Regions from separate parts of the Dactylosporangium sp. CA-233914 genome, predicted to be linked through region 1. Evidence: riboswitches for the same ligand, from Rfam matches in the RefSeq annotation. Region 1 holds a riboswitch; each other region holds the start of a gene.
What was found. Region 1 has a riboswitch for cyclic di-AMP ahead of ACQPY0_RS36495 (C39 family peptidase). Riboswitches for the same ligand answer to the same signal wherever they lie in the genome.
Positions count from the first base shown of each region.

Region 2: it holds a riboswitch for cyclic di-AMP, as region 1 does, so the genes downstream of both, ACQPY0_RS44975 (C39 family peptidase) here and ACQPY0_RS36495 (C39 family peptidase) in region 1, are expected to answer to the same signal.
Region 3: it holds a riboswitch for cyclic di-AMP, as region 1 does, so the genes downstream of both, ACQPY0_RS57310 (NlpC/P60 family protein) here and ACQPY0_RS36495 (C39 family peptidase) in region 1, are expected to answer to the same signal.
Region 4: it holds a riboswitch for cyclic di-AMP, as region 1 does, so the genes downstream of both, ACQPY0_RS28365 (hypothetical protein) here and ACQPY0_RS36495 (C39 family peptidase) in region 1, are expected to answer to the same signal.

Region 1 is NZ_CP192030.1:8,188,542-8,193,417, forward strand. Features, by position in the region: gene ACQPY0_RS36475 (ABC transporter substrate-binding protein) at 1-166, opposite strand, end outside; gene ACQPY0_RS36480 (GntR family transcriptional regulator) at 477-1,193, shown strand; gene ACQPY0_RS36485 (RidA family protein) at 1,281-1,682, opposite strand; gene ACQPY0_RS36490 (helix-turn-helix transcriptional regulator) at 1,795-2,775, shown strand; gene ACQPY0_RS36495 (C39 family peptidase) at 2,828-3,565, opposite strand; cyclic di-AMP (ydaO/yuaA leader) riboswitch at 3,838-3,980, opposite strand; gene ACQPY0_RS36500 (TetR/AcrR family transcriptional regulator) at 4,099-4,734, opposite strand; gene ACQPY0_RS36505 (VOC family protein) at 4,795-4,876, shown strand, end outside.
Region 2 is NZ_CP192030.1:10,168,603-10,173,478, reverse strand. Features, by position in the region: gene ACQPY0_RS44985 (Ig-like domain-containing protein) at 1-283, opposite strand, end outside; gene ACQPY0_RS44980 (hypothetical protein) at 350-1,198, opposite strand; cyclic di-AMP (ydaO/yuaA leader) riboswitch at 1,653-1,802, shown strand; gene ACQPY0_RS44975 (C39 family peptidase) at 1,814-2,665, shown strand; gene ACQPY0_RS44970 (transglycosylase domain-containing protein) at 2,672-4,756, opposite strand.
Region 3 is NZ_CP192030.1:12,794,536-12,799,411, forward strand. Features, by position in the region: gene ACQPY0_RS57300 (hypothetical protein) at 1-322, opposite strand, end outside; gene ACQPY0_RS57305 (hypothetical protein) at 1,011-1,550, opposite strand; gene ACQPY0_RS57310 (NlpC/P60 family protein) at 1,688-2,674, opposite strand; cyclic di-AMP (ydaO/yuaA leader) riboswitch at 2,682-2,871, opposite strand; gene ACQPY0_RS57315 (DUF2089 domain-containing protein) at 3,154-3,528, shown strand; gene ACQPY0_RS57320 (hypothetical protein) at 3,528-3,785, shown strand; gene ACQPY0_RS57325 (SHOCT-like domain-containing protein) at 3,812-4,237, shown strand; gene ACQPY0_RS57330 (GH92 family glycosyl hydrolase) at 4,446-4,876, shown strand, end outside.
Region 4 is NZ_CP192030.1:6,347,309-6,352,184, reverse strand. Features, by position in the region: gene ACQPY0_RS28370 (NADPH-dependent F420 reductase) at 1-559, opposite strand, end outside; cyclic di-AMP (ydaO/yuaA leader) riboswitch at 798-941, shown strand; gene ACQPY0_RS28365 (hypothetical protein) at 1,197-2,003, shown strand; gene ACQPY0_RS28360 (hypothetical protein) at 2,038-2,178, opposite strand; gene ACQPY0_RS28355 (GAF domain-containing protein) at 2,216-4,135, opposite strand; gene ACQPY0_RS28350 (condensation domain-containing protein) at 4,230-4,876, shown strand, end outside.

The DNA of each region.
Region 1 (4,876 bases):
TCTTGAGCTTGACGTTGCCTTGGCCCGAAATGTCGGTCGACACCACGCTGGGATTGGTGGAAGCGGGTCCCTGGGAGCTGCCTGGGGAACAGGCGGCGACCGGGGACGCGATCACCGCCACCGCGACGCTGACCAGCAGGCGCCGCCGCAGCTTGTGAACTACCATGCGCAGCACTCCGTTTCATGATGGGACGGTCACCCACGACAAGCGCAGTCGCACCGACGTGGGCGGGGGTGTACCGCTATCGCAACTACCTGGTCTTCTTCCTCGACCTCGGCCGACCGTACCAGTGTTAGACCAGTTAGACCAGATGCCGGGCTGTACCTTCTGATCGAAGCGACTTACTCCGCCCCCCGTCGGCAATGTGCGTCCATATTGCGGCTTATCATCGCATACGCGAGCCAACTCATTTGGTCCATCTGGGCCACTGATGCAGGCGATTGGTTCACACTGCTACGGTTTTTCCATGCCACCTGTGTCGACCGTAGAGGGGACCCATCGCCGGCTGGGTGACGAGATCCGCCGCGGAGTGTTCCCGCCCGGGTCGCGGCTGCCGAGCGAGCGGGAACTGTCGGTACTGCTCGGCGTCTCCCGCACGACCCTGCGTCAGGCCCTGAGCATGCTCGAGGCCGGCGGACTGGTGACCCGGTCCGCGCAGCGCGGCTGGTTCATCGCGCCGCACACCTTCGGCGAGCCACCCAGCACGCTGCAGAGCTTCACCGAGATGGCCACCGCCCGCGGCCTGCGACCCACCGCCCGGGTGCTGGTCCAGCGGCTCCGGCCGGCCACGCTCGATGAGGCGGAGAAGCTCGGCATCGCGCCGGCGGCGCAGATCATCGAGCTCCAGCGGCTGCGTGGCATGGATGACACCCCGGTCTGCGTCGACACCGTCGTCCTGGTGCACAACCGCGCCGCCGCACTGCTCAGCATCGACATGAACGACACGTCGCTGTACCAGTGCCTCGAAATCCACTGTGGACTGTACGTCCACCGCTCGGCCTACTCCGTACAGGCGGTGGCCGCCGACGAGAAGTTGGCCGCGCTGCTGAACATCGGCCCCGGCGCCCCGGTTCTGGTCGGCCGGGAGGTCGCCTACACCGCCGACGGGTCACCGATCCTGGTCGGCGTCAACCACTACCGGGGCGACGCGTACCGGTTCGAGGCGGAGCTGTACCGGGCCCGGCCCAACTGAGCGCTCCCACCCCGTGCCGGCCAGCGATGCGATCGGTGACCTCGTGCCGCCGCCTCCGGCAACCCTGCCGAAGGCGGCGAGGTCGCATCACGCGACGGCGGTCCCCTCGAGCTCGACCATCAGGTCGGGGACCGCCAGCCGGGTCACCCCGAGCATCGTGGTGGTCGGCGCCACCCCGGCGGCGCCCAACCTCGACGCCAGCGCGCCGTAGTGCTGGAACAGCAGATCGACGTCGGTGGTGTAGACGTTGAGCCGGACAAGGTTCGCGAGGGACATGCCGGCCTCGCCGAGAATGGCCTCCAGGTTGTCGAGGCTCAGCGTCAACTGTGCCGCCATGTCATCGGCATGCTGGGGTTTGCCATCACCGCTCATCGCGGTCTGCCCGGAGCAGTACAGGGTCCGGGTGTGCCCGGAGACGATCTCACCCTGGTTGAACCCCAACTCCGCCGACCACGTCCACGGATTGACCGCCGTTCGCTGCATTGTCATCTCAGCTCCGTTCGTCGAGAGTGTGGGCACGCTGGGACTCGTGCCCACGTGCCGGTGAGCCTCTCAGCCAATCGCGACATCCTGTGTCGTGTATTCCTGGCATAGTTTTCGTATGCGGGCCGATCGGTTGGTCTCGCTGGTGCTGCTGCTGCGCCAGCGCGGTCGGTTGTCCGCGGCCACACTGGCCCGCGAGCTGGAGGTATCCACCCGCACCGTGCTACGCGACATCGAGGCGCTGTCCGCGGCCGGCGTCCCGGTCTACGCCGAACGCGGGCGGCACGGCGGTTTCGCGTTGTTGCCCGGTTTCCAGACCGAGCTCACCGGCCTGAACCACGACGAAGCGCTCGCTCTGCTGGTCGCCGGATCGCGGCGCGGCGCACAGGCATTCGGTCTCGGCTCGGCGCTCGCTTCGGCCATGCTCAAGGTGCTCGACGCGCTCCCCGAAAGCCATCGGGACACCGCGGCCGGCGCGGTCGAGCGATTGCTCATCGACCCGGAGACCGACCTGCTGTCGCGCCGGCTGGTCGCCGAGGAGGTCCCCGAGAGCATCGTGGCCGAGATTCGGCGCGCGGTGCTCGCCGGACACAAGCTGCACATCCATTACGCGGCAGTGGGCCAGACCCCGAAGTGGCGCACGGTGGACCCGATCGGCCTGGTCACCGTACGCGAACAGGGCTACTTGCTGGCCACGAGGTCTGGCGCGGACCGCACGTACCGACTGTCCCGGGTGTTGGCCGCCGAGGAACTCGCCGAACCCGCACAGCGACCTGACCGGGTCGATCTGGACCGGGCCTGGCAGGAACGCAGCACGCAGTTTCGCACCGGCGGCGACTCGGTCACCGTGCTGGTGCGGGTGCACGCGGCGCGGCGGGAGGACTTGGTGGGCACCGCGCTGGCCGTCCTCGCCGAGGAAGCCGACGCGGACGGCTGGCTGCGACTGGAGGTGACCTTCCAAGATCCCAGACATGCCGAATGGGCGCTGTGGCAGCTCGCCACGAACGCGGAAGCCCTGGCCCCGCAGTGGTTGCGCACCGCCCTGCGCAACCGCGCCGCCGCGATCGCCACCTGCTACGAAGTGTCATCCGACAGTTGAAGGGCGATTCACCTGTCAGGCGAGGAACCGCGGGATGGCCAACCGGAACACCTCAGTACGAGTAGCCGCGCTGGGAGATCCAGTCGGCCAGCCTGGGGATGCTCACCCAGTAGGTGCCGTCGCCGCGCGGGTTGGCCGGATCGGCGATCTTCACCGTGCTGCCGCCGTCCTCGTATCCGACGAGCGTGAGGTAGTGCCCGCCTTCGTAGGCGTGGACCACACCGGTGTTGTCGGTGAGGTGCCCGGCGATGTTGGCGACGACAGCCCGGCCGCTGGTGATGGCACTCACCACGTCCGACCGCAGCTGGGCCGCCTGTGCCGGTGTTGCCGGGTACGCTGGGATCTCCCTGGTCCGGTACACCGTCCCGCGGTCGAGCACGCTGTTGAGGGCGCGGGTGGTGTCGAAGGCCGAGTTGGTCCCGCTGGTGGTGGTGTGCAGCAGGGTGGCGGCCTGATCCTGGCTGATGGTGTGGCCGGCCGCCGTGAGCGCGATCCGGGTGGCGGCCGGCCCGCAGTAATAGAAGTTGGGCTGAAGCTGGAACTGGTAGTCGAGGACCTTCGCCGCTGGGGCCGGTGCCGTCGACTGCTTGGGCGCGGGCGCGACCGACTGCTCGACGGCCGGCGCCGCACCGGCCGAGGCCGTGTTCGCGGGCGGCGGATCGCCGAGCTGGCTGAGCACGATGCCGGCCGCGGCGGCCGCGGCGAGCAGCGCGCCGGAGATCACGGCGGTTCGCGGCCGGCTCGCGGCAACCGTCTGCCGGGCCTGCTGCAGTACACGTACGAGGTTCATTGCGACTCTCCAGGGGCTCTTCGACCGGGCAAGGTGCGGGATCGCGCACAGGGCAGCGCACCCGGCACGCCGCGGCGTGCTGGGTGTGTGACGAACCGTGTCGTCAGCGGTGGTGGCGTGCGGGTGTCCGCAGGCTGCGCAACGGCGTGGCCGTGCGCCGCGCTACGGCGACCGCGTCAGCGTCCTGTCGATGCCGGTCTGTGTGCGGCCGAGCGGGCGCGCGGCTGGCGAGGACTGGTGCGATGGGGGTTGAGCCGGCTGTGCACAGACAGATCTCCTTACGCGTCCGCCTACCGGGTTAGCTGACGGGTTCGGGCGCGAAGGTCGCCCTACCGCGGGCCGTCGGCCCGCGGATTCACCCCAGGCTTGCGGTGGGTCCCCGGCTCGTGCATGCACGACTCAGCGGGCCCGTCCCGGCGCCACCTGTGGTGGGCACCAACCGGGTCGGGCGACCCACGACGTTACTCAAGGCCGCCGGCCCTGCCAACGCCTGCTAGCTGGAAAAACCCGCACTCGTCGCCCTTGAACGGGCGTTAGTGGGCCTGTGACCGGCCCAGCAGGTCGTGGCGGAGATGGTCGAGGGCCCAGGCCTCCCACGCCTCGCGTGACCAGCCGCACTCCCGGGTCAGCACGAGGAACAGCTCCGGCGACAACAGGGCGACCGTGATGTCGCTCGCCCGGTCCTCGCTCATCGCCGGCGGCAACGCGCCCAGGCCGCCGAGCACCGTGACGAACTCGGCGTGGGCCTGGCGACGTTGCCGGCTGTTGACCGTCCACTGGCCGGCCATCTCCGGATCGGTGGGAGCCGCGTCCCGCACGACGGCGAGGATCGGCGCGACCCGGGCCAGGATCAGGCCGCTGGCGCGCACCCACCCGGTGAGCACCTCCGCGGGATCGGTCGCGGCTCGCAGCCGGGCGAACCAGTCCCGCTCCAGCAGGGCCACCGGCTCGTCGTCGCCGGCCGATCGGACGTCGACGACCTCCTTGAGCAGCCGGCTCTTCGTGCCGAAGTGGAAATACACCGTCTGCACCGCCACGCCCGCCGCGCCGGCGATCTCCTGCAGCGTGGTCGCCGCGTATCCCTTGCTGGTGAACAGGTCGTGAGCCGCGGCGACGATGGCGCGTTTCGTGCGTGCCGAGCGTTGGCGTGGCCCCTTGACGTCAGACACCAAGCTAGAGTAACACTCTAGAGGTCAGCTCTAAAAAGCCCCGATCGTGAGGCGGACGCGATGCCGGCACTCGCAGGGTTCCACCACGTCAAGATCCCCGTCGCCGACGTCGACAAGAGCCTCGAGTGGTACCAGCGGGTGC
Region 2 (4,876 bases), 2.0 Mb from region 1:
CCGCCGCCGGGACCCACGACGAGCCGTCCGGTCGCAGGGCTCCCGCGACCGGCTGCCCGCCCGATTCGGCGAGCGAGATGGCGGTGACGTTGCCGTCGGTCACGGTGGTACCGATCTCGGCGCTGATGGGGACCGTCTTGTCGCCCGCCGCCGGGGTGATCTGCACCGCCGCCGGTTTCGGCGGCGGTGCGGTCGTCCGGGCGCCGGTGCGCGGGGAGTCGTGACACGCCGACAGCGCGCCCGCGAGCGCGAGCAGCGCGACCGATGTTCGTAATGTGCGCATACGGGCATCGTCGGCCGCGGCCGGGCGAGGCCGTGGCGACTCTTGGGTGAACCCGCGTAGGAGCCCTTACATCGTGGCGTCGGCGATCTGGTTGGCGAGGCCCTCCCACTTGGCATACGCGTACGGGAACGCCGAGCGCTGCACCATCTGCGCCGCGACGGTCACCGCGTAGTCGCCCCAGCCGGGGATGCTCAGCAGCGCCGCGTAGAACCGGCGCGCGGACTCGTGCGGGTCCATGAGCTGCTTGACGGATCCCCAGTTCGGCCGCTGCTGGAACAGCCCGACCGAATCGTAGTCGTACCCGACCCCCTCGTTGGGGTGGTTCAGCGAGTCCGGCAGGTTCGCGTTCGCCAGGTTCCGCAGGTGGCTCTCCTGCAGTGCGGTGGCGAGCGCGACGACGGCGGCGCGCTTGGGCAGCCGCTCCCGCACGGCCACGTCGACGATCGCGATCGCGTTGTTCATCTCGGCCCGGGACAACCCGCCGACTGGATCGGCCCGCCGTGCGGCCGCCGGCGCCGGCACCGCCGTCGTCGCCGCCGGGGTTGGGGCGCTCTGCGCGCGTTCCCGGCCGCGGGAAGCCGCCCCGGGTGCGGACCGGCCGGCGCCGGGCTCGGCCGTGGCCGTGGCTGCGGCCTCGGCGGCCACGACCCCGGCGGGCCGCGCGCCGGTGCTCAGCGACGCGGAGACGCCGAAGGTGGCCAGCGCGAAGGCCGTCACCAGCGCGGCGCCGCGCAGCAGCGGCGGCGCGGCGGCTCCGCCGATGCCATCCCGGATCAGCGGCGGCCTCAGGACGCCCGGCAGGTTGCGCTGGAGGCTGAGCGGGACTGTGCGTGAGAGGGCGCGCTGGATGGAGCGTGGGAGGGCGCGCTGGCGGAACTGGTGCGCCCGCGAATGACGAGGTCCGCTGTTCGGCATCCGGCGACAGTAGGGCCGGGGTTAAACACGGGTGATTTTGGGCATGAGAATAGGCCCTCCGGCGCCCTGCGGGCGGGCGGCCCGGCGGCTCTCACCTCGGACACGTGCGAGTTGGCGGCTTTCGTCCGGAATGTGCGCCGCCCGGCGGCTCGCATCTGGGATTCGCACCAATTGCCGAAATTCGTCCGAAATGCGGGCGGGGTCGGCGGCCCCCGTCCGGGATGCGCACGCCTCGCCGAGCCGGTGGCGGCGACCGCGCACCGTGCCCGGGTCATCACGGAGAGCGTGCGAACGGCGAGGCGAACGGCGACGTCCAGGCGGGGTGCTTCCCGGCGGCTGAGGGCTGGGCGAGCCGCCCGCTGGCCGTTTCACCCAGGGGGTGAAACAGGCCCTGACCGGCACGTTTAGCTTCGTCGAAGCCGCCCGGACCGTGGTCGTCCAAAGGGATGACGCCGCGGCGGTACCGCTGAGTCGTGCGTGCGTACGAGCCGGGGACCCAAGTACCGCCGGGGTGAATCCGCGGGGCCGAACCTAGGCCCCGCGGTAGGACGAACTTCCCGTCCGAACCCGTCAGCTAACCCGGTAGGCGGCTTCGGAAGGAGGCGAGGTACGCCCATGTACCTCTACAGATCCCGCCACCTGCGCCGCATGGGCGCTCCTGGGCAGCGGCGCGTGCGCGTCGCCCTGGCCTCGGCCGCCGTCGCGGCCGCCGCCGGGATCGGCATCGCCGCGCTGCAGGAGTCCCCGCCGCCGGTCAACGCGCAGACGGTCGCCGCGGAGGCGACCGGCCTGGTCAGCGAGTCCTCGGGCCCCGTCAAACGCCAGGATCAGGCCGCGCAGGGCAACCGGCAGGCCCCGGGCCAGGTCACGCAGGGCAAGCAGGCCCAGGCCACGCCGGGGGCGAAGGCGACCCAGACCCAGAGCCAGGCGGCCCCGAGCGCGAGCCCGGCGACGCCGGCGGAGAAGGACCTGACGTACCAGTTCGCGTGGCAGGAGAACTACTACTTCTGCGGCCCCGCGGCGACCCGCATCGCGCTCACCGCGCGCGGGCTCACCCCCTCGCAGTCACAGGTCGCGCAGAGCCTCGGCACGACCGTCAACGGCACGAACTCGTCGCAGGACACGGCGCGGGCGCTCAACCAGATCACCGGCACCAGCTTCTACTCGGCGCACTTCATCGCCGGTCAGACCGCGACCGACGCCGACGTCGCCGCGCTCAAGCAGGCCGTCCTGCACGCGATCACCCAGGGATACGCCGTCGTGGCGAACATCGCCGGGTCCACTGTGGACGACTCCGGGCACTCGCACTCGTACTCGGGCGGGCACTACCTCACGATCGTCGGGTATCGCGACAACGGCGACACCGTGAAGATCGCGGACCCGGCCGACGCGATGGGTGTCGGCTCGTACACGCTGAGCACGAAGAAGATGGCGGACTGGATCGCACAGCGCGGGTACGCCGCGTAACCGTAGTTACGTCGAGCCGAGCGCGCGCGCCCGGCTCGGGGCCGGGAAGCCCTGCGCGGATTGACCGCGCAGGGCCGCGACCATCGTCTGCGCGACCGCCTGGTTGACCGAGGAGGACACGCCGCCGCCGACATAGTCGTTGGGGTTGTCGGCGTTGGCCGCGATCCCGGCGGCGGCCACCTGCGGGGTGAACCCGACGAACGTCTCCGTCGCGTTGTTCTCCGAGCTGCCCGTCTTGCCCGCGACCGGCCGCCCGCCGAGGATGCCCGACACCGCCTCCGCGGTGCCGCCGTCGCACTTGCCGTAGGCCGAGCCGCGCCCGACGGGGCAGCGGGCGGCGTCGGTCGCGGCGGCCGCCACGTCCGGGTCGACCACCTGCCGGCACTGGGGGTTGGCGGCGTTCACCGGGCGGCCGTCGGGGCCGGTGACGGACAGCACGGGCAGCGGCTCGCAGTACAGGCCGCCGGCGGCCACGGCCGCGTAGGCGTTGGCGAGGTCCAGCGGCGTGGTCGAGGAGGTGCCGAGGGTGAACGAGCCCCACTCGTCCTTCGTCGCCAGCCCCGCGTCGTGCTCGTCGCGGAACTTGATGCCGAGCTGCTGCGCCATGTCGATCACCCGCCGGAGGCCGACCTGCTCCTCCAGCCACACGAAGTACGTGTTCACGGACCGGCCGAACCCGGTCCACATCGTGCGCACGCCGTCCATCCAGCTCGGGGTGTCGTTGGCGGGGCACCATCGCCCGCCGCAGCTGGCGCCGGCGCTGCCCGGCCAGATGGTCGGGAGCCGGGCCGGCGCGTTGAACGACGTGTTGAGGGGCCGGCCGGAGTCGAGGGCGGCGAGCATCGTGAACATCTTGAACGTCGAGCCGGCCTGGTAGCCGGCGACGTCGGCGCCGCCCGCGACGAGCTGGTTGACGGTGTTGGGGTACTGCGGGTGCTCCGGCGGGTTGGCCTCCAGGCTGAAGTGGCGGTTGACGGCGAGCGCCTGGACCCGGCCGGTGCCCGGCGTGACGACGGCGATCGGCAGCGAGCGGGCGCGGTCGTAGCCGTACACCCCCAGCGACTGCGACAGGGCCGCCGCCTGCACGCCGGGGTCGAGCGAGGTGACGATGGTGTACCCGCCGGTGCGCAGCCGCTCGTCGCGCTCGGTCGGCGTGGTGCCGAACTCCGGGCGGCTGTTCCACCACTGGCGGAAGTAGTCGCAGAAGAAGCCCCAGTCGTTGTGCTCCGGTGCGACCGACGCGCAGTCGTTGGGCAGCCGGGTTTGCGTCAGCCGCAGCTCCTCGTGCTGGGCCGCGGTCGCCGCCTCGGCGGTGATGACGTGCATCTTCGCCATGGCGTCGAGGGTGTACGCGCGCCGCTGCAGCGCCGTCGCGCGGTCGCCGGTGATCGGGTTGTCGACGTCCGGCGACTGCAGCAGCCCGGCCAGCAGCGCCGCCTCGGGCAGCGTGAGGTCGGCCGGGGCCTTGCCGAAGTACGTCTGCGCCGCCGACGCGATGCCGTACGCGCCCGCGCCGAAGTAGGCGATGTTGAGGTACCGCTCCAGGATCTGCTGCTTGGTGAGCTGCTTCTCGATCGCCCGCGCGTAGCGCATCTCCCGCAGCTTGCGGTCGGGGGTGTCGGCCAGCGCGTCGAGGTGCTGCTGCGGCGTCAGGTCGGGGTCGTTCTTCATGACGTTGCGCACGTACTGCATGGTCAGCGTCGATGCGCCCTGCTGCGCCCGGCCGCGGCTGTTGGACACGAACGCGCGCAGCACCCCGCGTGTGTCGACGCCGTGATGATGGTAGAAACGCGTGTCCTCGGCGGCGACGACGGCCTGCCGCAGCACGTTGGCCACCTGGTCGAGCGGGACGTCGTGGCGGTTCTCGTCGTAGAACGTGGTGATGAGGGTCTTGCCGTCGTTGGCGTACACGTACGACGTCTGGGCCGGCAGCGGCGTCGCCAGCTGCGTCGGCAGGCTCGTCCACATGTCGCCGCCGGCCTTGGCCGCCCCGCCGCCGGCGATCGCCAGCGGCAGCGCGGCGGCGGCGAGCACCAGCCCGCCGAGCACCCCGCACAACAGCAGGCGCAGAATCTTGCGGACTCGGGGCATGTGTACTCCCAGGCACGGGCGGAAGGCTGGCGGGCGCCCCGCTACCCGACCCGCCTGCGGCTAACCTCCGGTGCCCCGGGATCACCCCGGTCTCCGGCACGGGCGAACGCCGGGATGGCC
Region 3 (4,876 bases), 4.6 Mb from region 1:
CCTTGGGCTGGTCGGTTACGACGCCCACGTTGGAGGAGCCGGGGTAGGGGGTGCCGCCGAAGTACGTCATATCGTCGAAGTAGACGGCGTCGCCGGCCGCGCTCGCCTTGACCTCCGCCTTGGCGGTCGCGGAGAGCGTCGTGACGACCCCGTTGCGATACTTGTGGTCCTTCGTGACCGCGGCCACCGCGGCCGCATTGCCGGCGTCGTGTGCGTCGCTTTCGGCGGCCTGCGCCGGGCTCGTGAAGGCCGTGGCCACCACACTTCCGGACAGGAGGCCGGCGGCAAGGACAGCTGCCCTGACGCGGCGTGGTTTGTGCATGCTCTGCTCACCTCGGGGGTAGGTGCTTGGACCACGGCTGCCCGCCGTGGCCGGACATAGACAACGAGGTGTGCCGAAAGCACCGAAATCCCTGGCAACGCCCCGTCGTCGCTTGGTATTGCGCGGCAAGTCGCTGTTCTGCCGCTGATGTTTGGGCCTTCACGTTCACGCAAAGCCCCGGAGCAGTTGAGCTCCGGCGCGGACATGAATGCTTTTCTCAGAAGGCCTGCTGGACGCTAACAGATCGCGACGCCCCGCGCAGCCCCTTCAATCGGGCCGTAAGTCAGTTCCTTCATCGCACCGATCACGCGCTTACGGCAAATCGCCCGTAGCGACCATTCCCATGACGGACCGCGATTGCGCGATCACCACCAGCCCCAATACGGCACGCCGGCGAGAACCGAAGAGTGAACAGCTCAGCCGGTCGAACGCGCCTCCGCGAAAACGACGGGATACGCGGGGTGACGTCTTGTAGAAGTTTCGTGGAGACCCACCAAAACGGACAATGCGCACCCGCCGCCCCCAGGTGCGCTGCCGATCGCGCAATACACAATGCGCGCATGCCTGCGGAGATTCACCCGGTTCATCGGCCGCGAACGACCACCATCTCCCGCTTTTCACGGTGTTTCCCGAACAAATCGCCCAGTTCGCCGCGCCGCCGGACCGAACCGTGCGCGCGGCGGCGAATCTAACCGGCGATCGGCGCGGAGGCGGCGGGCGCCGGCGCGACGGCGGTTCGGGACGCCTGCGTGGCGAGCCGGCGGATCGCGCGTTCGGCGAACAGCAGCGGGATGATGCCGAAGACCCCGAACGACATGTCGATGAGCTGCCACCACCAAGGGATCCCGCGGACACTGCCGGCTATCAGGGCGAGGGGAACGATGGCCACGCAGGCGATCATCCCGAAGTGAACGACCCAGATGTTGCGCAGCGGATCCCGGATCGGACCCCAGAACGCGACGGCGATGACCAGGTGGGCGAAGGCCAGCCAGTCCGTGCCGTACGCCATGAACGGATAGTCCCGGTTGGTCGCGGCGATACCGTGATGTACCCGATCGATCCACTCCACGAGCACGGGAAGATGCTCGGGCGCCGGCGACCAGCCGGCGTGCAGCAGCCGCACGAGCAGAGCGCTCTCGGCCTCGAGTGGAAACGCGGTGACGCCGCTGACGACGAGTCCGAACACGAACAGGACCAGCCAGACGCGAACGCGGGTAAGGGTGCCCACGGCCGGAGCGTAATCCGGCCGGCCGGCGATCTGAACGGGCGAGCGACCGATCTCCATGAGATCTTCACCGCGGCCGCGCCCGGCGTTGATGCGGACACGGACAGACGCCGCCGGTCGGGCGGCGTCTGTCCGGACGGTTACGGACGGCCGTAGCCGTACAGCGTGTCGATGTCGATCGGTGCGACCTTCACGACCGTGCGGCTGTTGGGCGCGTGAATGATCTGGTTGTTGCCGATGTAGATGCCGACGTGCCCGAGGCCGTTGTAGAACACCAGATCGCCCGGGGCCAGCTGACTGCGGGTGATGTGGCGAACCGTGTTGTACTGCTCGGCGGCGTTGTGCGGCAATGTGACGCCGGCCGCCTTCCAGGCCATCATGGTCAGGCCGGAGCAGTCGAACGAGTTCGGCCCCGCCGCGCCCCAGACGTAAGGCTTGCCGAGCTGGGCCCACGCGTAGCTGACCGCCTTGCCCGCCGCGCCGGAGACGGCCGGCGGCGACCCGGGGTTCGTGGTGGTCTTCGTGGTCGTGGTCGTGGTCTTGGCCGCGGCCGCCGCCGCGTTGGCCTTGCGCTGCATCTCGTCGAGCCGGGCGATGTCGCCCTCGATCTGCTTGCGACGCGTCTCCAGGTCCGTCTTCTGCCGGGTCTGCGCCGCCAGTACCTCGTTGAGGCGCCGCTTCTCGGCGTCGTACGTGCCCTTCGCCGCGGTGTACGTGGCGATGTCCTGCCGCTGGCTGCGGGAGATCTGCTCCAGCGTGCCGACCCGGTCGACGAACCCGTCCGAGGAACTGGCCCCCAGCATCAGCGACCAGGTACGCAGATTGTTGCCGGTCTTGTACGCGCTGACCGCGATCTGCTCGGCGCTGGCCTGGCCCGCGTCCATGCTGGCCTGCAGCGGCTGCAGGCCGGCCTCCAGCTTCGTGATCGCGGCCTGCGTCGCGGCCAGGTCACCGTTGGTCTTGTTGTACTGCTCGACGATGAGCTCGACTTCCTTGTTGCCCTTGTCGATCTGGGCCTGAAGCTCGGCGGGCGTCGGGTCGGCGTGCGCGGCGCACGCCGGACCGATCACGGCCGCGGCCGTCAGCCCGACAAGCAACGAGCGCAGCGCCGTTCGTCCGTTGAACACGGCAGCGTCCTTCTTCGCGGACCGCCTACCGGGTTAGCTGACGGGTTCGGGCGAGAAGAAGGTGCGCCCTACCGTGGCCGTCACGCGCTGTGCAGGTTGCCCAGCGCCCGTACACGGATTCACCCCAGGGGCGAGCCGGTCCAGCGCTCACCCGGATGGGTCCCCGGCTCCCGCGTCGAAGCCTGCGAGCAGGCCCGACACACGACTCGGCGGCACCTGACCGGGCCACCCAGGCTGGGCGACGCTTGCCGGCAGGCTGCCACCAAACGTAACGAATGCATCTCGGCGACGGAACCGCACCGCCGCGATCTAAGCGACACTTAACGCAGACTCAAGAATCGATCGTCCAACCTTCGTCCGTCCTGGCGCCGGCCGCGACCGCCGCGCGGAGGCCCACTCGCGAACCCGTTGAGTCGGGGTTTAAGAAAATTAAGATCAACAGCTTGAAGGATCAAGATACTCAAGGTACAACTTGATATATGACGGAGCGGGCGATGGACTGGCAGGAACTTACGAACCTGACCCGGGGCCAGCCGTTCGTCGTCGAGCGGGTGCGCCTGGCCAGCGGCGTGGCGATCGAGGGGGAGTTCGAGCCCCCGCAACTGGGTCAGCTCAGCCTTGAGGACCAGGTGTTCGTCACGGCGTTCGTCCGGTGCCACGGTTCCATCAAGGAGATGGAGCGGATCTTCGGGGTGAGCTACCCGACGATCAAGTCACGACTCAACCGGATCGCCCAGGCGCTCGACTTCGTCGAGACCGATCCGGCGCCGTCGCGGGCCGACGTCATCGACCGGCTGCGCCGCGGCGAGATCAACGCCCAGCAGGCATTGCGCGAATTGGAGGGTCGCACATGATGCCGCAACTGCTGACCGTACGGGTGAAGCGCCCGGCCGGTCGCCCTATCCGGATCTGGGTGCCGGTGCTTCCCGTACTACTCGTCCTGGCACCGGTGGTGGTTCTGGCGACAGCCGTCGCGGCGGTCGCGTGCCTGGTGTACCGGATCAGTTTGCTGCGGGCGCTCGGCACGGGGTGGCGGATCATGTCCGCTCTCCCCGGCACCCGGTTCGACATCGAGCAGGGTCGCACGGCCGTGCTCGTGAGCATCAGATAGAGGCTCGGAAAGAGGAGAGGTGCACAGTGAACGAAGAGCGCAAAGAGATCCTGCAGATGCTCGCCGAAGGGAAGATCACCACGGACGAGGCGGACCAGCTCATCGAGGCTCTCGAACGGGTCCAGCCCGTGCCGGTGGCCGCGGGCTCGGACGTACGGCCGAAGGGAAAGCCGAAGTATCTACGGGTGATGGTGGACGCCAACGACGACGGCACCCCGAGCCGGGTCAACATCCGGGTGCCGCTGCAACTGCTCCGGGCCGGCGTGCGGCTCGCCGCGCTGATTCCGCCGCAGGCGCTCGGACAGGCCAACGCGGAACTCGCGAGGTCGGGCGTGCCGTTCGACCTGACCCAGCTCAAGCCCGAGCAGCTCGAGGAGCTCATCGAGCAACTGGACGACATGACGGTCGAGGTCGACCAACTCGACACCCAGGTCCGCGTCTTTTGCGAGTAGATGCCGTCCGGAATCTCGGACGGGCCCCCGAGAAGGTGCTCGAACACCTTCTCGAGGTCGCGCCCGCAACAGCAGAGCACGATTGAACTGCCAGCCTGAAGTCTAGCCGAGACGAACGTACCGACCAGGGGTCACCGACAGGTGGCCCCTGCGTCATATCGGGACAGAAGGATGGGTTCCTCAGCATTCCCGATGCGAAGGAACACGAATGCACGTCAGAGTCCTGGCCTGGTGCCTGGCACCGCTGATGTCCACCGTCGTGCTGGCCGCACCCGCGTCCGCGAGCAGGACGATGTCGCCGTTCGACGCGGTCGACCAGTTCATCGGCACCGAGATGGACACGACCCAGAACAAGAGCAACGACGCGTACGGCAACACGTTCCCCGGCGCCGCGGTGCCGTTCGGCATGGTGCAGCCGAGCCCGACCACCTACAAGGCCGGCAATGCGCTGGTCGGCGAGAAGGGCGGCTATGAGTACACCGCGAGCCTGATCCGCGGCTTCGGCATGACCCGGTACTCGGGCACCGGCTGCACCGGCCGCTATGGCGGATACGAGTTCCCGACCATCCCGTACGCCGGTGACCTGCCGGGCGGTGTGCTGCCGGTCAACCCGTCCACGGACGTGAAGGGCTACTACCT
Region 4 (4,876 bases), 1.8 Mb from region 1:
CGGCGCGCCAGCTGTCGGCGAGCGGGCCCGCGTCGACGGTGTCGTAGCCGATGGCGTCGAAGAACGCGGTCACGGTCGCCTTCGCCGCGGCGTCGTCGCCGGCGATCGGCAGCGCCGTGCGGTCGGGCGTGCCGGCGGGGCGGCCCAGCTCGGCGAGGTGCTTGAACCAGATGTTGTTGAAGCCCTTGACGACTTTCGCGCCGGCCAGGTGCTGCTGCAGCAGCCCGCTGGTGGTCGCGGTCGCGTCGTCGAGCCGCGGGAACCGGCCGTCGCGGTCCGGGTAGTAGTTGTTGGTGTCGACGACGATCTTGCCGGCCAGCGGTTCGGCGGGCACGTCCCGGTACGCCTTGAGCGGCACGGTCACCACGACGATGTCCCCGGCCGCGGCGGCCTGCGCCGGCCGGGCGGCGCGCGCCTTGGGGCCCAGCTCGGCGACGAGGTCGGCGAGCGTTTCGGGGTCCCGGGAGTTGCTGAGCACCACGTCGTGGCCGGCGGCGACGGCCAGGCGGGCCACGGTGCTGCCGATGTTGCCGCTGCCGATGAATCCGATCACTGTCATACCCCTGCCCAACCCACCGGCTCGGTCGAGCATTCCGCGCCGCCGGCAGTGTGACGCGCAGCCCATCACTAACATCGAACAACATAACTTCGATCAACGGTACTGTCTGAGCGAAGTCGCAGGTCGCCGGGGTGCACGCCGCACTCCGGCAGTTCCGATCGAGGGGTTCACCTGCGTTTGAGAAGCGGCTATGGTCATGGGGCTCGCCGCGACTGATCGTCACCGTTCCGGGTGACGGCGCGGCGGCCCGCCGAGTCGTGCTCGAACGAGCCGGGGACCCAAGCACCACTGGGGTGAATCCGTGCGGCCACGCGCCGCACGGTAGGGCGATCCTCCCGCCCGAATCCGTCAGCTAACCCGGTAGGCGGCATCGGAAGGAGCAGCGCATGCACGCCCTCGCACGGCGCCACGCCTCGGCACACTACCCCGCGGATCCGCCGGCACGCCCGGATCGCCGCCCCATCGGCTGACCCTCCGGCCCGACCGCAAAGCCCCGACCAACACCGTCCCTAGTGGACGGTCGATGGCGCATTCCCCCGTTCCGTACCGGCCCCTGCGGGCCGGAGTCGAAGTCTGTCGAGGTTTCCCGTGCAGTACCCCGAGCAACCGAACCGTCCGTACCGACGGAGGCGCGCCCGTGCCGGCCGATGAGACCAGCGGGCCGCGGCACCTGCGGCGCAACCCGCACGGCCGGCACTTGGCCGTCCGCCGGGGCATCGGCCTGTACTCGGCGGCCGCCGTCATCGCCTTCGCCGTCGTCGGCGCGCTGCTGCTGTTCTCCTCGCACGGCCCCCGCACGCTGACCGTGGCGGAGTCCGGGCCGTCGACCCAGCGCGGAGACGACCGGTCGGCCGACTCCGACCGCCGCGCGTCCCGCGGCGAAGAACGCACCGGCGACGCGCCCAGCCGGCAACCGTCGCCAACGGCGAGCGCCGAGGCGAAGCCGTCACCGGCGCAAACCACGGCGCAGCCGCCGCCGAGCACGACCACCGCCGCGCCCTCGCCAAGGGTCATCGCCGCGGTCGGCGAGCTGACCCAGGCCGAGATGAACAACGCCGTCACGATCATCCGCACCGGACAGCAGCTGGGCCTGCCGAGCCGCGCGTACGTCGTGGCGATCTCCACCGCGCTGCAGGAGAGCCACCTGCACAACCTCGCGAACTCCAACGTTCCCGAGTCGCTCAACCTGCCCAACGAGGGCGTGGGCAGCGACCACGACTCCGTCGGGCTGTTCCAGCAGCGGCCGAACTGGGGCACCGTCGCGGAGCTGATGAACCCGGCGGAGGCCGCACGCCGCTTCTACAACGCGCTCGTCGGGGTCGACGGCTGGCAGCAGATGCAGGTCACCGTGGCGGCGCAGACGGTCCAGGTGTCGGCGTTCCCGGACGCCTACGCCAAGTGGCAGGCGCTCGCCGAGCAGGTCGTGACCGCCGCCGCGCCGTGAGCCGCCGACGGGCCCTGGACGACCGGTGCACCCGTCACAGGTCGCCCAGGGCCGTCAGCGACGACTCGACGCAGTCGGCGACGCTGCAGGGCATGCCCGAGATCACGTCGACCGAGACGGTGCTCATCTTCGACGAGCTCGCCACCACCCCGAGGCGGGGCTGAGCAGTCCCCACGCCGGCATCATGCCACCTTCGATCAGGGCGCCCCGGCTCAGCCGAGACGGGCCGCCGCGGCGGCGATCGTGGCGGAGTCCAGGGGCAGCGTGGCCTCGACGTGCGTGCCCTCGCCCGGCGGGCTGGTGATCGTGATCGACCCGCCGAGCGCCTGGACCCGGTCGGCCAGGCCGATGAGGCCTGCGCCCCGCGCCGGATCGGCGCCGCCCACACCGTCGTCGCTCACCGACAGGCGCAGCTCGCCGCCGTTGGTGTTCGCCTCGATCCGTACGTGCGAGGCGCGGGCGTGCTTGGCCGCGTTGTCGGCGGCCTCCACCGCGATACAGTACGCGGCGTACTCGACCGGCTCCGGCGGCCGCTCCCGCAGGTCCAGCCTCAGCTCGGCCGGCAGGCCGCCGCGGCGGGCGAGGACCTTGAGGGCCGGGCCCAGGCCACGGTCGGACAGGATCATCGGGTGGATGCCACGGGAGATCTCGCGGAGGTCGTCCACCACCGCGGCGAGCCGGTCGGTGACCGCGGCCAGCTCCCCGTGCGCGTGCGGCAGCTCGGGCGGGATCCGCTCGTCGGCGGCGCGCAGCCCCATCGCGACGGCGATGAGCTGCTGCAGGACGCCGTCGTGGAGGTTGCGTTCGATCCGCCGCCGGGCCTGGTCGGCGGCGACCACGACGCGGGCCCGGGAGGCGGCCAGGTCGGCGCGGGCCTGGGCGTTGGCGACGGTGGTGGCGATGAGCTCGGTGGAGTCGCCGAGGCGCTCAGCCGCCTCGGCGGCCAGGGGCCGGTCGCCCGTGACGGCCGCCGTGACGACGCCCCAGAGGCGGCCCTCCACGATGATCGGCGCGCCGACGGCGGCGCGGATGTTGCTCGCCCGGAGGCGGGCGGCGAGGGGGCCCACGGCGCTGTCGTAGTCGTCCATCCGGGCCGGCTGACCCGACCGGTGCACGCTCGCCGCGATGCTGTCACCCTCCAGCGGCACCAAGGCGCCGACCGGAATCCGGATGCCGTTGGGTCCCCACGCCGCGACCACGGTGCCCGCGCTGTCGTCGTAGCGCACGATGTGCACGTCGTCGGTGCCGATGAGCCGCCCGATCTCGGTGGCGACCGCGTCCAGCGCCTCGGCGGGTGAGGCGCCCTGGGCGACACGCACGGCGACGCGCCGCAGCGCGGCCTGCGTGCGGCCGTACCTGACCAGCTGCGCCACGCTGCGCTGCGTCGAGGCGCCCATGGCGTTGAGGGCGCGGGCGAGTCGGCGCGCCTCGCCCGCGCCGGTCGGCGGGACGCGGGCGTCCAGCTCGCCGTGTTCCAGGCGGCCGGCCATCGCCGCCGCCCGGCGGATCGGCTGGACGACGACCCAGTTGAGGTACGCCTGGACGCCCCCGCAGAACAACGCCGACGCGGCCACGCCGGCGACGACCCCGACCACGGCCGTGCGGGCCAGCGTGCCCGCGCGCCGGTCCTGCCGCGCGGCGAGCCGCTCCTCGGCCGCCGCCAGGTTGTCGAGGTCGGCGCGCAGCACGGCGACCCGGCGGTCGCCGTCGCGCAGGACCGGCCCGCCGTCGGAGCGGCCGTCGCGCGCCGCCTGCAGGGTCGGCAGGGCATGGTCCTGCACGTACGACCGGCTGTCCTCGCGAAGCCGCCTGATGAGTTCCGTCTGGTGCCGCTCCCGGGCCTGCTGCTGCAGGCCGCCGAGGCGGTCGGTGAACCGGCCGTGCTGGGCCGACCACGACGTCAGCAGGGCCGGCTCGTGGCTGACCAGGTAGCCGCGCTCGGTGCGGTCCAGGTCCAGCAGCTGCCTCTCGGCCTGCTGGGTGTCGGCCCGCAACCGGTCGGCGCGGGCGGCGAGCCGGGAGGCCTCGCGCTGCTCGACGACCGCGGCGAGGACGACCGCGGCCACGCCCGCCATGAGCACCAGGTACAGCACACACCAGGCGGCTGCCCGCGGAACCAGTCCCACCCGCATCACGCCACGTTTCCCCGTCCGGCGAGGAGTATGACGGGCGGGGCCGTACACTTCCCGGCGTCGATGCGTCGGGGGTGAGCCGGGGAGGGCCGTCGTGCCGGATTCGATCATGGTCCCGTTCCACGGGGCCGGCAGCGGCGTCGACGAGCTCAGCTGGGGCCAGCGCGAGCTGTGGGGCGGCATGCTCCGCCAGCGGACCTGGATGCCGATGGGCCTCGTGCTGCCGCTGCCCGCCGGCACGGGCGTCGAGGACGTGGCGGCCGAGCTGCGCTTCATCATGGAGCGCTTCCCGTCGATGCGGACCCGGCTTCTGCTGCGCCCGGACGGGCCGCCGCAGCAGAAACTTTCAGAGTCCGGCGCGGTGCCGCTGGAGGTGCTCGACGTGCCCGACGACGGGAACCCGGCCGAGGCCGCCGAGGAGGCGAGCCGGCGGCTGCACGAGACCGCGTTCGACTTCGAGCGGGACTGGCCGGTGCGCACCGCGGTCATCCGCCACCGGGGCGCGCTCACCCACCAGGTCACGGTCGTGTGCCACCTCGTCAACGACGGCTTCGGCGGGCTGGTCCTGGCCGAGGAGGTCGCGCGCTGGCACCGGGCCGGGCGGCGGGTGGACACCGTGCCGGAGGGAATGTCGCCGCTGGAGCAGGCGGCGTGGCAGCGCTCCCCCGCCGGGCAGCGGCAGTCGGCGGCAGCACTGCGGCACTGGGACAGGACCCTGCGGGCCATCGAGCCCCGCCGCTT